DNA from 4 places in the Mesorhizobium sp. WSM4819 genome. Region 1 is predicted to be linked to each of the others. Evidence: riboswitches for the same ligand, from Rfam matches in the RefSeq annotation. Region 1 holds a riboswitch; each other region holds the start of a gene.
The links. A riboswitch is a leader RNA that binds a small molecule or an ion and turns the genes downstream of it on or off. The one in region 1 is predicted to bind cobalamin.
Positions count from the first base shown of each region.

Region 1 (2,925 bases):
TGGATCGCCGAGCGGGAAGGCGAAGTCGTCGGCTCGGTCTTCGTCGTGCGCCAGTCGGACGCGGTGGCGAAGCTGCGCCTGCTCTATGTCGAGCCCTCGGCGCGCGGTCTCGGCATCGGCAGGCGGCTGGTCGAGGAATGCATCGGCTTTGCCCGTGCCAAGGGCTACAAGACATTGACGCTGTGGACCAACGACGTGCTGACTGCAGCGCGCCGCATCTACGAGGCGGCCGGGTTCAAACTGGCCAATCAGCAGCGCCACCACGCCTTCGGCAAGGATCTGGTCGGCCAGAACTGGAACCTGGAGTTGTAGCGTCTTTCCCCTCTCCCCTTGTGGGACAAGGGGAGAGGGCAAGATAAGGCGGAGTGCCTCGACACTAGCATCCAACACAAGTTGAAAACTGGCCCTTCCTCACCCTTTGACCGGTATCCAGATTTCCAGCCCGCCATTGCCGATGCGCGGATCGAATTCGGGGCCGTAGCGCTCGAATTCGGGCGCGTCGGCAATCTTGTGCCCGGAGGCCGGCAGCCATTTGTTCCAGATCGTGTTGACCGTGCGGCGGATGGTCGAGATGTGGTCACGATGGGCGAACACGGCGTACTTCTGCGCCGGCACGCGCACGCGCGAAAACTCCTTCGGCAGGTCCGAAAAATCGGACACCTCGACGCCGGCGATATAGTCGAAATTGCCTGCATCGTCGCCGTTGACGCAGACGCCATAGGCGACGTCGCCGACCTCGCCTGGAATGTTGCCGACATAGGGGCCGAACCTTTGCCACTGCATCGGGATGCCGGCGCTGGTTTCGCAACTGTAGCGCTCGCCAAGACCGGCGATGAGGAACGGCCGGCTGGTCTCAAAACGCGGCGGCTCGAGATTGGTGAGGAAGGACTGGTCCATCAGGATCGGCTCCACGAGATCGAGGTTTTTGAGCGAGCCTTGCGCGCGCACCAGTTCCGGCGTGGTGCCGAACTGGTCGCGGAAGGCGCGGGTGAAAGCCTCATGCGAGGCATAGCCGGCGTCGAGCGCGACCGAGAGAATGTCCGGTGCGCCGGCGGCGAGCCTGCGCGCCGCCTCGGTCAGGCGGCGAGAACGCAGGTAGCCCATCACCGAACGGCCGGTCGCCGCGCCGAAAGCCCGCGTCACGTGAAAGCGCGACACGCCGCTGCTGTTGGCGACATCGTCGAGCGAGATGGATTCCGGCAGATGGCTTTCGACGAACCACAGCGCTTTCTCGGTCGGGTTCATACGGCTCCTTGCTGTGGGACTGTGCATTTGGCCGGCTCATAGTGCCGCGTCCTGATGGAGGCAGTTTGATCGAAATTGCGCACCGCGCAATGCGACGCTGGTCGGCAAGTCGGAGGCGTTGGGCGAAGGGCTTGACGGGAGCAGGCGTTGTCCTTAGGTAGTAACGTTATTACATTACGAGATTCGGTATGCTCGTTCTGACAAGACCATTGCTCGCGGGGCACTCCGAACCCCGGAAACTTATTGCGCTGGGATTGGCGGAAAACTAGGGTGGCTGACTGATGGTCCCCAAGCCGAAAGGCGAGGGGTGAAAAGGGAACACGGTGAGATCGTCGGATCGAGGCCGTGGCTGCCCCCGCAACTGTAAGCGGCGAGCAAAATCCGAAATGCCACTGGCCGGCAAGGCTGGGAAGGCAGGATGGCGCAAGGACCCGCGAGCCAGGAGACCTGCCATCGCAGAGTTGACCGGACGGGGTGTGCCGGGAGGAGACGTGGACATCGGTTCTTGTCGGCCGGTCCAGCTTCCTTCCGTCGCCATTGAGAAAGTGACGGTAAGTTGGACGCCTGCCAGCCTCTTCTTGAAGCGCGTGAACTGAGCGCCACGGCGAATGGCCAGCGCCTGGTCAGTGCGGTCAGCCTTTCGGTCGCGGCGGGAGACCGCCTCGCCATCATCGGCCCCAACGGCGCCGGCAAGACGACGCTGCTGCGCATGCTATGTGGCACGCTGCGGCCGAGCGCGGGAGATGTGAGATTTTCCGGACGCCGGCTGGAGACATTTCCGGCCGCCGAGCGGGCGCTGCACATGGCGGTCGTCGGCCAGACCGATCAGCCCGATCCGCGGCTTGCCGTGATCGACTACGTCGGACTTGGGCGAGTCCCGCATGCCGGCTTGCGACGCAGGAGCGAGCAACGCGACATCGTCGTCGAAGCGCTTCGCAGAACCGGCCTGCTGCCGCTGCTCGGCCGCACGATCGGCTCGCTATCGGGTGGTGAGCGGCAACGCGCCCAGCTGGCGCGCGCCGTCGCCCAGGAGCCGAAAATCCTGTTCCTCGATGAACCGACCAATCATCTCGATCCGCGCGCCCGCAGCGAACTTCTCGAACTTGTATCGCAGTTTGGCATGACCGTCGTGGCGGTGCTGCATGATCTGTCGCTGGTCACGCCATTTGCCACCAGCGTCGCGGTGATGAACGAGGCCCGCCTGCAGGCACTCGCCGGTCCGCGCGAGGCGCTGACCAAGCAGTTGATCCGCGAGATTTTCGGCGTCGAGGTGCTTCGGCTGCGCCATCCCACCGAAGACCGCGAACTCACGGTGTTCGAAGTCCCGAACCGTGCCTCTTCTGATCTAACCAAGGAGCAACATCCGTGAAACGCCTCGCACTCTCTTTTGCCTCTCTGGTGCTTGCCCAGGCCGCCTTCGCTTTCCCGGTAACAGTCGACAGCTGCGGCACACCGCTGACGTTCGACGCCGCGCCGAAGCGCGCCGTCATCCAGGATATGAACATGGCCGAGATGGCCTTCGCGCTGGGGCTGCAACCGTCGATCGTCGGTCTGACCGGCATCACCGGATGGTACAAGGTCGGTCCGGAATTCAAGGCCGGGCAGGGCGCCATTCCGGAACTCGCACCGAAATACCCGACGCTCGAAAACCTGGTCGCGGTCGAGCCCGATTTCTTCCTC
Region 1 covers NZ_JBVVQO010000042.1:51,466-54,390, reverse strand. The annotation lists gene AC0L18_RS27710 (bifunctional helix-turn-helix transcriptional regulator/GNAT family N-acetyltransferase) at 1-312, shown strand, start outside; gene AC0L18_RS27705 (AraC family transcriptional regulator) at 412-1,245, opposite strand; cobalamin riboswitch at 1,511-1,714, shown strand; gene AC0L18_RS27700 (ABC transporter ATP-binding protein) at 1,802-2,614, shown strand; gene AC0L18_RS27695 (ABC transporter substrate-binding protein) at 2,611-2,925, shown strand, end outside.

Region 2 (2,925 bases), on a different contig from region 1:
GGTCATATCACTTCACCTTGAGCGGCAGTCCCGCCACCATCAGCAGCACCGTGCCGGCGACGGCGGCGACCTGCTGGTTGAGCCGGCCGGCGGCATCGCGAAATCGGCGGGCAAGCGCATTGTCGGGCACGATGCCCTGCCCGACCTCGTTGGAAACCACGAACCACGGCCCGCGCGGCCGCGACAGCACATCCGCAAGCCCTCGGCATTCGGCCTCAATGTCGCGTTCGGCCAGCATGTGGTTGGACAGCCACAGCGTCAGGCAGTCGATCAGGACTGGCCGGCCGTCAGGCAGCGCCTCGATCGCGCCGACGAGATCTAGCGGCGCATCGACGGTCGTCCAACCCTCGCCGCGCCGCGCCCGGTGCAGCGCGATGCGTTCGCGCATCTCGTCGTCATAGGCTTGCGCCGTGGCGATGTAGGTCCACGGCGCCGGACAGGCCTTCACCAGGCTTTCGGCATGCGCGCTCTTGCCCGAGCGTGCACCGCCGATGACCAGGGTCAGCTTGCTGCCTGGAGCAGCGCGATCAGGCAAGGCTGTCGCGCAGGCTGGTTGCGGTGCCGGTCAAGCGGCCGCGCAACAAGCCGACGACAGCGCCGAGCACCAGCCAGAACACCAGATTGGTCAGCGTCACCGCCACCACGAACTGGTGGTGCAGGCCTTCCGGGATCGGCGATTCGAAACTGTCGGGCTGCGGCGCGCCGACAATATGCGGGGCCACGATCAACGCCACGGCAATCACCGCCAGCGGCAATGACTTGCGAAAGGCGAGCAGGCCGAGACCGGCCGCGGTCGCCACCACCGTTGCCGTCCACCAGATCTGGCGCTGGGCGAGATCGGCCGCCGGCATCGCCGGCAGTTCGGGCGGCAGGCCAAGGTTCGGGGCCAGCGTGAACACGGCAAAGCCGGCAAGGCCCCAGAACAGGCCCTGTCGCCAATTGCCGATGCCGCCGGCGAATTCCGAAGCGGCGACCAGGATCAGCGCAAAGCCGATGCCGGTGACGACGTTGGCAACGACGTTAAAGGCGAAGCGCTCGAAGCCATCGGCCGGAGCCCAGCCTTCCTCTTCCGCGGTGGCTGCTTCAGCCGGCACGGCGCTGCTCATGGCATTACTGCCTGCTGCGGCCGGCGACAAACCATGGTCATGCGTGTGACCACCGCCGGCCTGTTCGTAGACTTCCGCCTTGAGGATGAGTGGCACCGTGGCGTAGGCCTGCATGCAGGCGAGAACGACGCCGGCCACAAGCCCTGCGATCGCCGCGATGAACACGACGTTGCGAAACAGTGTCATGGTGTCAGCCCCTCGTCAGTGGCAGGGAAAGCCCATCGAATGGCGATAGTCGTGGGCGGCATTGTGGACCGCATCGATATGCGAGAAGCCGACAAAACCCATGACGAAAACGCCGAGAAATGCAGCAAGCGCCAACTGCACGAAACGCGACTGCGAGGAGACGGAAGCGCCGAGCGAGACGGAAGCGGTATTCATGTCTTGTCCTTTCGCCCTCCACCCGAGGGCATAGAAGTCAGTTCTCCTGTCGCCGGCAGGTCTCCTGGCTCGCGGATCAGCGCCCTTCCCCACCTTCCCGAAGAAGCTCTTCCCGAAGAAAATCTTCAGTGGCATATGGAGAGGACTACCGCACACAGTTGCGGGGGCAGCCACGGCATCGGGCGAATTTTGCCCCTACCGCATTCCCTCTTGGTTCCAAAACGGAACCGACGACGGCTGCGACTATAGGCAGAATCGCCGCGCCCGGCAAACCAAATTCCGCCAGCTACCAGCGCGAATGCGCCGTGCCGGCAGACCAGCTTGGTTCCTCGACGCCGCGATCTTGACACGTTGAAAGCCGATCGTCCGCGCTGCCCCTCACCTGCCTGCCGGCATCCTCTCCCCGTAGAACGGGGAGAGGGCGCTGTCATCGGCGGTCTCGCCAATCATCAGCGTTGCAAGAAGGGAGCCGGCGTTGCGGCCAGCCTCTTTCGCCCCGTTTACGGGGAGAAACGCCCGGCAGGGCTATGAGGGGCGGCGCCGGCCTCGACCACTGGCTGCGAGCGGCATACGGCGCTTTAGCCTAAGCCCTGGGCATCAATGGGCCCTGTCTTCTTTTGTCCGGGGCAACCATGATAGTCGTCTTGCAGCACTGAATCAGAATTGCGAGACCATGACCATTCCTACGCCGGCCGTTCAGGACCGATCCAGGCGCATCGTCGCTATCGACGTCGCCCGCGGCATCGCTTTGCTTGCCATGGCGAGCTACCATTTCACCTGGGATCTCGAATTCTTCGGCTACACCGATCCCGGCCTGACTGCCTTTGGCTGGTGGAAATTCTACGCGCGCTGCATCGCTTCGACCTTCCTGTTCCTGGTCGGCGTCAGCCTGTTCCTTGCCCATGGCAAGCAAATCCGCTGGAACGGCTTCTGGAAACGCTTCGCCATGGTCGGCGGGGCGGCGCTCGCCATATCGGCCGCCACCAGGCTTGCCACACCCGACAGTTTCATCTTCTTCGGCATCCTGCACGAGATCGCGCTCGCCAGCCTGCTCGGCCTGGCGTTTCTGCGGCTGCCGGCGCTGCTGACGCTGGCTGTCGCAGCTTTCGTCATCACCGCGCCGCTCTACCTCAGGTCCGAGATCTTCGATCATCCGGCCCTGTGGTGGGTCGGCCTGTCGGCAACCAACCCGCGCTCCAACGATTATGTCCCGCTGTTTCCATGGTTCGGCGCTGTGCTTGTCGGTATCGCGGCGGCAAAACTCGCCTTCGCCTCCGGCGTGCTGACGCGGCTGGCGGGCCTGACGCCCGGCCGCTGGACAAATCCGCTGGTCTTTATCGGCCGGCACAGCCTCGCCTTCTATCTGATCCACCAGCCGGTGCTGATCGGCTCGCTCTGGCTGATTTCGCAAGTCATGCCGGCAGCGGTCGAAACCAGG
Region 2 covers NZ_JBVVQO010000005.1:111,138-114,062, reverse strand. The annotation lists gene cobO (cob(I)yrinic acid a,c-diamide adenosyltransferase) at 1-6, opposite strand, end outside; gene cobU (bifunctional adenosylcobinamide kinase/adenosylcobinamide-phosphate guanylyltransferase) at 8-505, opposite strand; gene AC0L18_RS07080 (CbtA family protein) at 528-1,292, opposite strand; gene AC0L18_RS07075 (CbtB domain-containing protein) at 1,308-1,487, opposite strand; cobalamin riboswitch at 1,525-1,734, opposite strand; gene AC0L18_RS07070 (heparan-alpha-glucosaminide N-acetyltransferase) at 2,161-2,925, shown strand, end outside.
Region 2: it holds a riboswitch for cobalamin, as region 1 does, so the genes downstream of both, AC0L18_RS07075 (CbtB domain-containing protein) here and AC0L18_RS27700 (ABC transporter ATP-binding protein) in region 1, are expected to answer to the same signal.

Region 3 (2,925 bases), on a different contig from region 1:
AAGCCGCCACTCTTGTGCGTTCCGGTCGCTGTTAGTGAGACGTGCGTCCAAGTGGACGCACAAAGGTACGCTCCAACACTTTAAACCTGCGCATCGTGCTTTCCGAGAATCGGAACCGATTTTCGGGCCGATGCGCTAGCGGCCGAACAGGTTCCGGTCGCTGCCCTGCGGGGCGGACTTCTGTACGTCGCCCGACGAGTTGAGCAGCTTGTAGACCGGCGAGCCGGTATTGCGTACCGAAGAAGTCTGCGTGTTGTCGACGTTGATGGTCGCCTGCTTGTTGATGTCGGTTCTGCCAAAGTTGTCGCTACCGGCAAAAGCGCCGCCCGCAGCAATCAAAAGCGCGGCGGCGGTAAGAACGATCTTCTTCATTTTCAAAACTCCTGGATTTTCTTGGTTCCGCCAGCCCGGCGGGCAAATGCCGCCGCCGCTGTTGGAACGCACTGTTAGTTGTTGCCGAACAGGTTACGGTCGCTGCCGTTGACGGGTTTCTCGTCAGCCGGAACCGGATTCTGCGCCGAAGCCGAATTCCGAATCGAAGCCGTGTACGAGTTGCTGTCGACCGCAGCGGCCGGCTGGTTGGCGCCGTTCGATCCAAAGTTGTCGCTGCCGGCAAAAGCGCTGCCGGAGATGGCCACAATGGCGGCGGTGGCAAGAATGAGCTTCTTCATTTCAAATACTCCTGAGTTCCTCAGATCCCGAGTGGCGGACCGCCACTTTGCTGTTTGGGACCAGCTGCTAATTGTTGCCGAAAAGGTTGCGGTCGGCGCCCTGGCCAACGGGCTGCTTTTCAGCGTGAGCCGGCGTCTGGACAGAGGCAGTATACGAGCTGTCGACCGAAGCAGTCGGCTGGTTGGCGGCGTCGGACCCATAATGGTCGCTGCCGGCAAAGGCGCTGCCGGTGATGGCCAGAACGGCGACGGCAGCAAGAGCGATCTTTTTCATTTTAGTACTCCAGTATCTTGGTCTTCAGTCCGTCTAGCGGCGTGTCTTGGGAGGATGCGCGCGTCGTTCGGACAGCCCCGATGTGGGAAGGCCATTCGGCGGATTCCAATCACGAAGTTGTTCCGTGTGGACCAAGAATCTACACCTTGAAATTGTGCCAGAGGCATCTACTACCATGGTTTTATGGTTCGTTTTCAATATCTTATTCAAAATTAGCCATTCATGATTTGACGGATTGGCGGATCTGCGTTCACAGCATGCTGTACGCATTGTCAACAGAAACGAACCGTTCGGTTCGATTTTAGAAGCGGCTAATAGTCACTTTTGTAAACTGTTAACCTTCCTGGTCTCCGCCGCGGGTCGGATTCGATGTCACGGCAGCCGACAATGGCCGCCGACAAAGTGGGGTTTCAGCCCTGCAGATATAAACCTGCAGGTTTCGCCGGCGGTGTCGCGCCGCATGGATACGATGTCGCTTTCATGCCGGCAGTCAGCCGGCCGGCATGATTAGATCACGCCATCTCAGGTGCCGCTTGGTGACGACGAAGCGGAGAATTGGGAAGCCGGTCAGAACCCGGCGCTGCCCCCGCAACGGTGGTGGAGTTCAAGTCGCAACGGGAGACCACTGGGCCACAAGCCTGGGAAGGTGTCGCGACGAGTCCGCAAGGACACTCCAGAGCCCGGAAACCAGCCCGAGATTTTCAGACTCGACTGATCGCGGTGGGCGGTCAAGAGGTGGATGATGCACGTCCGGCCCTGTCGCCGGCGTGCAAACGGTCCTCCCTCCATCACCACCAGTTCAGTCCTTACACGAGGACAGGACATGGACGCGCGCAACGACATGCTGAGGCTCTTGCACGGCCGCAGGCAAGGCTATTCGCTCGAGCAGCCCTTCTACACCGATCCAGATTTCTTCAAGCTCGACATGGAGCTGATCTGGTATCGCGACTGGCTGTTCATCGGCCACGATTGCGAGTTGCCGAAAGCTGGCAGCTATATCACCGCCCAGATCGGCGACTATCCGGTCGTGCTGGTCCGCGACCAGCAAGGCAAGATCAATGCCTTCCACAATTCCTGCCGGCATCGCGGCAGCCGTGTCTGCAATGCCGACAAGGGCACTGCGGCGAAGCTGGTCTGCCCCTATCACCAGTGGACCTACGAGCTGGACGGCCGGCTGTTGTTTGCTCGCCAGATGGCAGACGGCTTCGACAAGAGCCAGTTCAGCCTGAAGCCGGTGGCTTGCGAAAGCGTTGCCGGCTACATCTTTATCTGCCTGGCCAACGAGCCGGCCGACTTCGCGCCGATGCGCGCCATGATCGAGCCTTACCTGCTGCCGCACCGGCTGCGCGAGGCAAAAATCGCCTTCGAATCGACCATCGTCGAGAAGGGCAACTGGAAGCTCGTCTGGGAGAACAACCGCGAGTGCTACCATTGCGCCGGCAACCATCCGGAACTCTGCAAGACATTCCCGGAAGCGCCGACCGTGACCGGCGTGCAGGGCGCCGACAGCGATCCAGAGATGCTCGCGCACTGGGCGAAATGCGAGGCGGCGGGCTTGCCGAGCAAGTTCCGCATCGATCCGGCCGGGCAGTATCGCGCCACCCGCGCGCCGCTGCTGCGCGACGCCGTCAGCTACACGATGACGGGACGACGCGCGGTGAAGAAGAACCTTTCCGACAGCGTTTCGACCGACCGTATCGGCTCGCTGCTGCTCTATCACTATCCGACGAGTTGGAACCATATCCTCGGTGATCATGCCGTCACCTTCCGCGTGCTGCCGATCAGTGCCACGGGAACGGCCGTCACCACCAAATGGCTTGTCCACAAGGACGCGGTCGAAGGCGTCGATTACGACCTCGCCGAACTCACCCATGTCTGGACCGAGACCAACGACCAGGACCGTCGCATTGTCGAGGAAAACGCCTTCGGCATCCTGTCGCCGGCCTATGAGCCCGGCCCCTATTCGGAACTGCATGAGGG
Region 3 covers NZ_JBVVQO010000012.1:37,525-40,449, forward strand. The annotation lists gene AC0L18_RS13365 (DUF680 domain-containing protein) at 136-372, opposite strand; gene AC0L18_RS13370 (DUF680 domain-containing protein) at 447-671, opposite strand; gene AC0L18_RS13375 (DUF680 domain-containing protein) at 739-945, opposite strand; cobalamin riboswitch at 1,453-1,655, shown strand; gene AC0L18_RS13380 (aromatic ring-hydroxylating oxygenase subunit alpha) at 1,769-2,925, shown strand, end outside.
Region 3: it holds a riboswitch for cobalamin, as region 1 does, so the genes downstream of both, AC0L18_RS13380 (aromatic ring-hydroxylating oxygenase subunit alpha) here and AC0L18_RS27700 (ABC transporter ATP-binding protein) in region 1, are expected to answer to the same signal.

Region 4 (2,925 bases), on a different contig from region 1:
GAGGATGCGCACCGCGAATTGCTGCGCATTTCCGCCCGCGCCCACGGCGTCGCGACAGCAGGCGACCTGCGCGACTATTTCCGCCTCTCCCCCGCCGACATCAAAGGCCGCATCGAGGAACTGGTCGACGCCGGCGACCTCTTGCCGGTGACCGTCGAAGGCTGGAGCAAGCCCGCCTATCTTCACAGGAATGCCCGTTTTCCGCGCAAGATCGAGGCGCGCGCCTTGCTCGCTCCCTTCGATCCGGTAGTCTTCGAGCGGGCGCGTACGGAAAGACTGTTCGAGTTCCGCTATCGCATCGAGATCTACACCCCTGCCGAAAAGCGCCAATACGGCTATTATGTGCTGCCGTTCCTGCTCGGCGAAAGGATCGTGGCGCGCATCGACCTTAAGGCCGACCGCCCGGCCGGCGTGCTGCGCGTCCATGCCGCCTATGCCGAACCCGGCGCGCCGCCGCAAACCGCCGCCGAACTTTTTGAGGAATTGCAGCTGATGCAGGGTTGGCTCGGCTTGGAACGCATCGAGGTGACGCCGGCGGGGGATTTGGGCCAGGCTCTGGCGGATGTCGCGGTTTCGTGAGGTCGATGTCGGCGCTGCCCCTCACCTGCCTGCCGGCGTCCTCTCCCCGTATAGAGACGGGGAGAGGGATGCTATCATCGATGGTTTCGCCAATCGCCAGCGTGCAGGCGCCGCCGTTGCGGCCAGCTCTTTCTCCCCGTCACTATACGGGGAGAAATGCCCGGCAGGGCAATGAGGGGCAGCGCCGACGCGAAAATTGCCCCGCAGCGTTTCCCTCGCCGCGTCGTAGACGTGCGTTGACACGACTGCCTCCACAAGCCTAAATCCGGTTCAGACGGTCTCCTCTCGGCAAAGGGAGGAGCCAAGAGGGAATGCGGTGCGAAATCCGATTTCAAATCCGCGGCTGTCCCCGCAACTGTAAGCGACGAGCCAAGGCCGATAACCACTGGGAAAATCCCGGGAAGGCGGCACCAAGGCGATGACCCGCGAGCCAGGAGACCTGCCGTCTAGGACATAAGAATCCGATCGCCTGGCGGGTTTTCCGGGCAAGGAGCCTGATTTGGAACGCGACAGCAGTTTTTCGGCTGAGACAGCGGGCGTATTGCCCGGCGATGATGATGCTCTGGCCGACGTCACCGTGATCGTCTGCGCCTCCTGCCGTGACGAGACCGGCTCCGACGGCCATCCTCGCGCCGGCGAATTGTTGGCCGAAGACACGCGCCGCGCCGCCTCTGGCGAAAATATCCGTATCCGCAGCGTCGAATGCCTCGGCAACTGCAAGCGCCGCCTCAGCGCCGCTATCCTGCGCGACGGCTGCTGGAGCTATGTCTTTGGCGACCTGACCGCGACCAGCGGCGCCGATCTCATCACCGGCGCAAAACTCTTCGCCACCTCGACCGACGGCCTCATGCCATGGCGCGGCCGCCCCGATTGCCTGAAGCGCGGCCTCGTTGCCCGCATCCCTCCCCTCGACCTTTTGAAGGACCAGATATGACCACTTCCGTCTCGCGCGTGCCCTGCACCGTCGTCACCGGCTTCCTCGGCGCCGGCAAGACGACGCTGATCCGCCATCTGCTCGAAAACGCTGGCGGCAAGCGGCTGGCCATCATAGTCAACGAGTTCGGCGACATCGGCATCGATGGCGAGATTCTTAAGGGATGCGGCATCGACACCTGCCCTGAGGAAAATATCGTCGAGCTGGCCAATGGCTGCATCTGCTGCACCGTCGCCGACGATTTCGTCCCGGCGCTCGACCAGATCCTGTCGCTGACGCCCAGGGTCGACCATATCCTGATCGAAACCTCCGGGCTGGCCCTGCCCAAGCCGCTGGTCCAGGCCTTCCAGTGGCCGACGGTGAAGAGCCGGGTGACGGTCGACGGGGTCATTGCCGTGGTCGACGGACCGGCGCTGGCCGAAGGCCGCGTTGCCAACGACATGGACGCCCTGCAGGCGCAGCGCGCGCAGGACGAGACGCTCGACCACGACGATCCGGTCGAGGAGGTGTTCGAGGACCAGCTCGCCTGCGCCGACCTGATCATATTGTCGAAGAGCGACCTGATGGAGGCCACCGGCTCGGCCCGCGCCAATACCATCATCGGCAAGCACGCCGCCCGCGCGGTGAAGATCGTGCCGGCCTCGCAGGGCAAGGTCGATCCCTCCGTGCTGCTCGGCCTCGGCCTTGCCGTCGAGGACGACATCGAGAGCCGCAAGACTCACCACGATGACGAGCTCGATCACGAGCATGACGATTTCGACTCGTTCGTCATCGACATTCCGTCGATCGCCAATCCCGAAGAGCTGGCTTTGCGGGTCGCCACGGCGGCGGAAGAAGAAAACGTGCTGCGCGTAAAAGGCTTCGTCGAGGTCGGCGGCAAGCCGATGCGGCTGTTGCTGCAGGCAGTCGGGCCGCGCGTCAACCACTATTACGACCGCGCCTGGACCGCCGCCGACGATCGCCGCTCCCGCCTCGTCGTCATCGGCCTGAAAGGGCTGAACCGCCCGGCGATCGAGCGTATCCTCGCCGGCTGACCTCAGGCACGAGCCGCGATGCACATCCTCACCACCACATCCGCCTCGCTCGACGATCTTGCCGAGCCTGTCGATCTCAGGCAGACGCCTGCGGATGTCGTGGCGCTGTCCTTCACCGACAGCGATCTGGCCGGGCTGGCGGCGGCGTGGCAGGCGGACGCGGATCGCCTGCCGTCGATGCGGTTGGCCACCTTGCGCGATCTGCGCCATCCGATGTCTGTGGATCTGTGGATCGACAGCGTCGCCCGGCACGCCAGGGTTGTTCTGGTTCGCATCCTCGGCGGTTACGACTGGTGGCGCTACGGCTGCGACCAGCTCGCCTCGACCGCCCGCGCGCACGGCATAAAACTGGCGCTGCTGCCCGGCGAATGCCGCGAC
Region 4 covers NZ_JBVVQO010000005.1:73,662-76,586, reverse strand. The annotation lists gene AC0L18_RS06905 (winged helix-turn-helix domain-containing protein) at 1-579, shown strand, start outside; cobalamin riboswitch at 838-1,040, shown strand; gene AC0L18_RS06900 (DUF1636 family protein) at 1,079-1,513, shown strand; gene cobW (cobalamin biosynthesis protein CobW) at 1,510-2,547, shown strand; gene AC0L18_RS06890 (cobaltochelatase subunit CobN) at 2,566-2,925, shown strand, end outside.
Region 4: it holds a riboswitch for cobalamin, as region 1 does, so the genes downstream of both, AC0L18_RS06900 (DUF1636 family protein) here and AC0L18_RS27700 (ABC transporter ATP-binding protein) in region 1, are expected to answer to the same signal.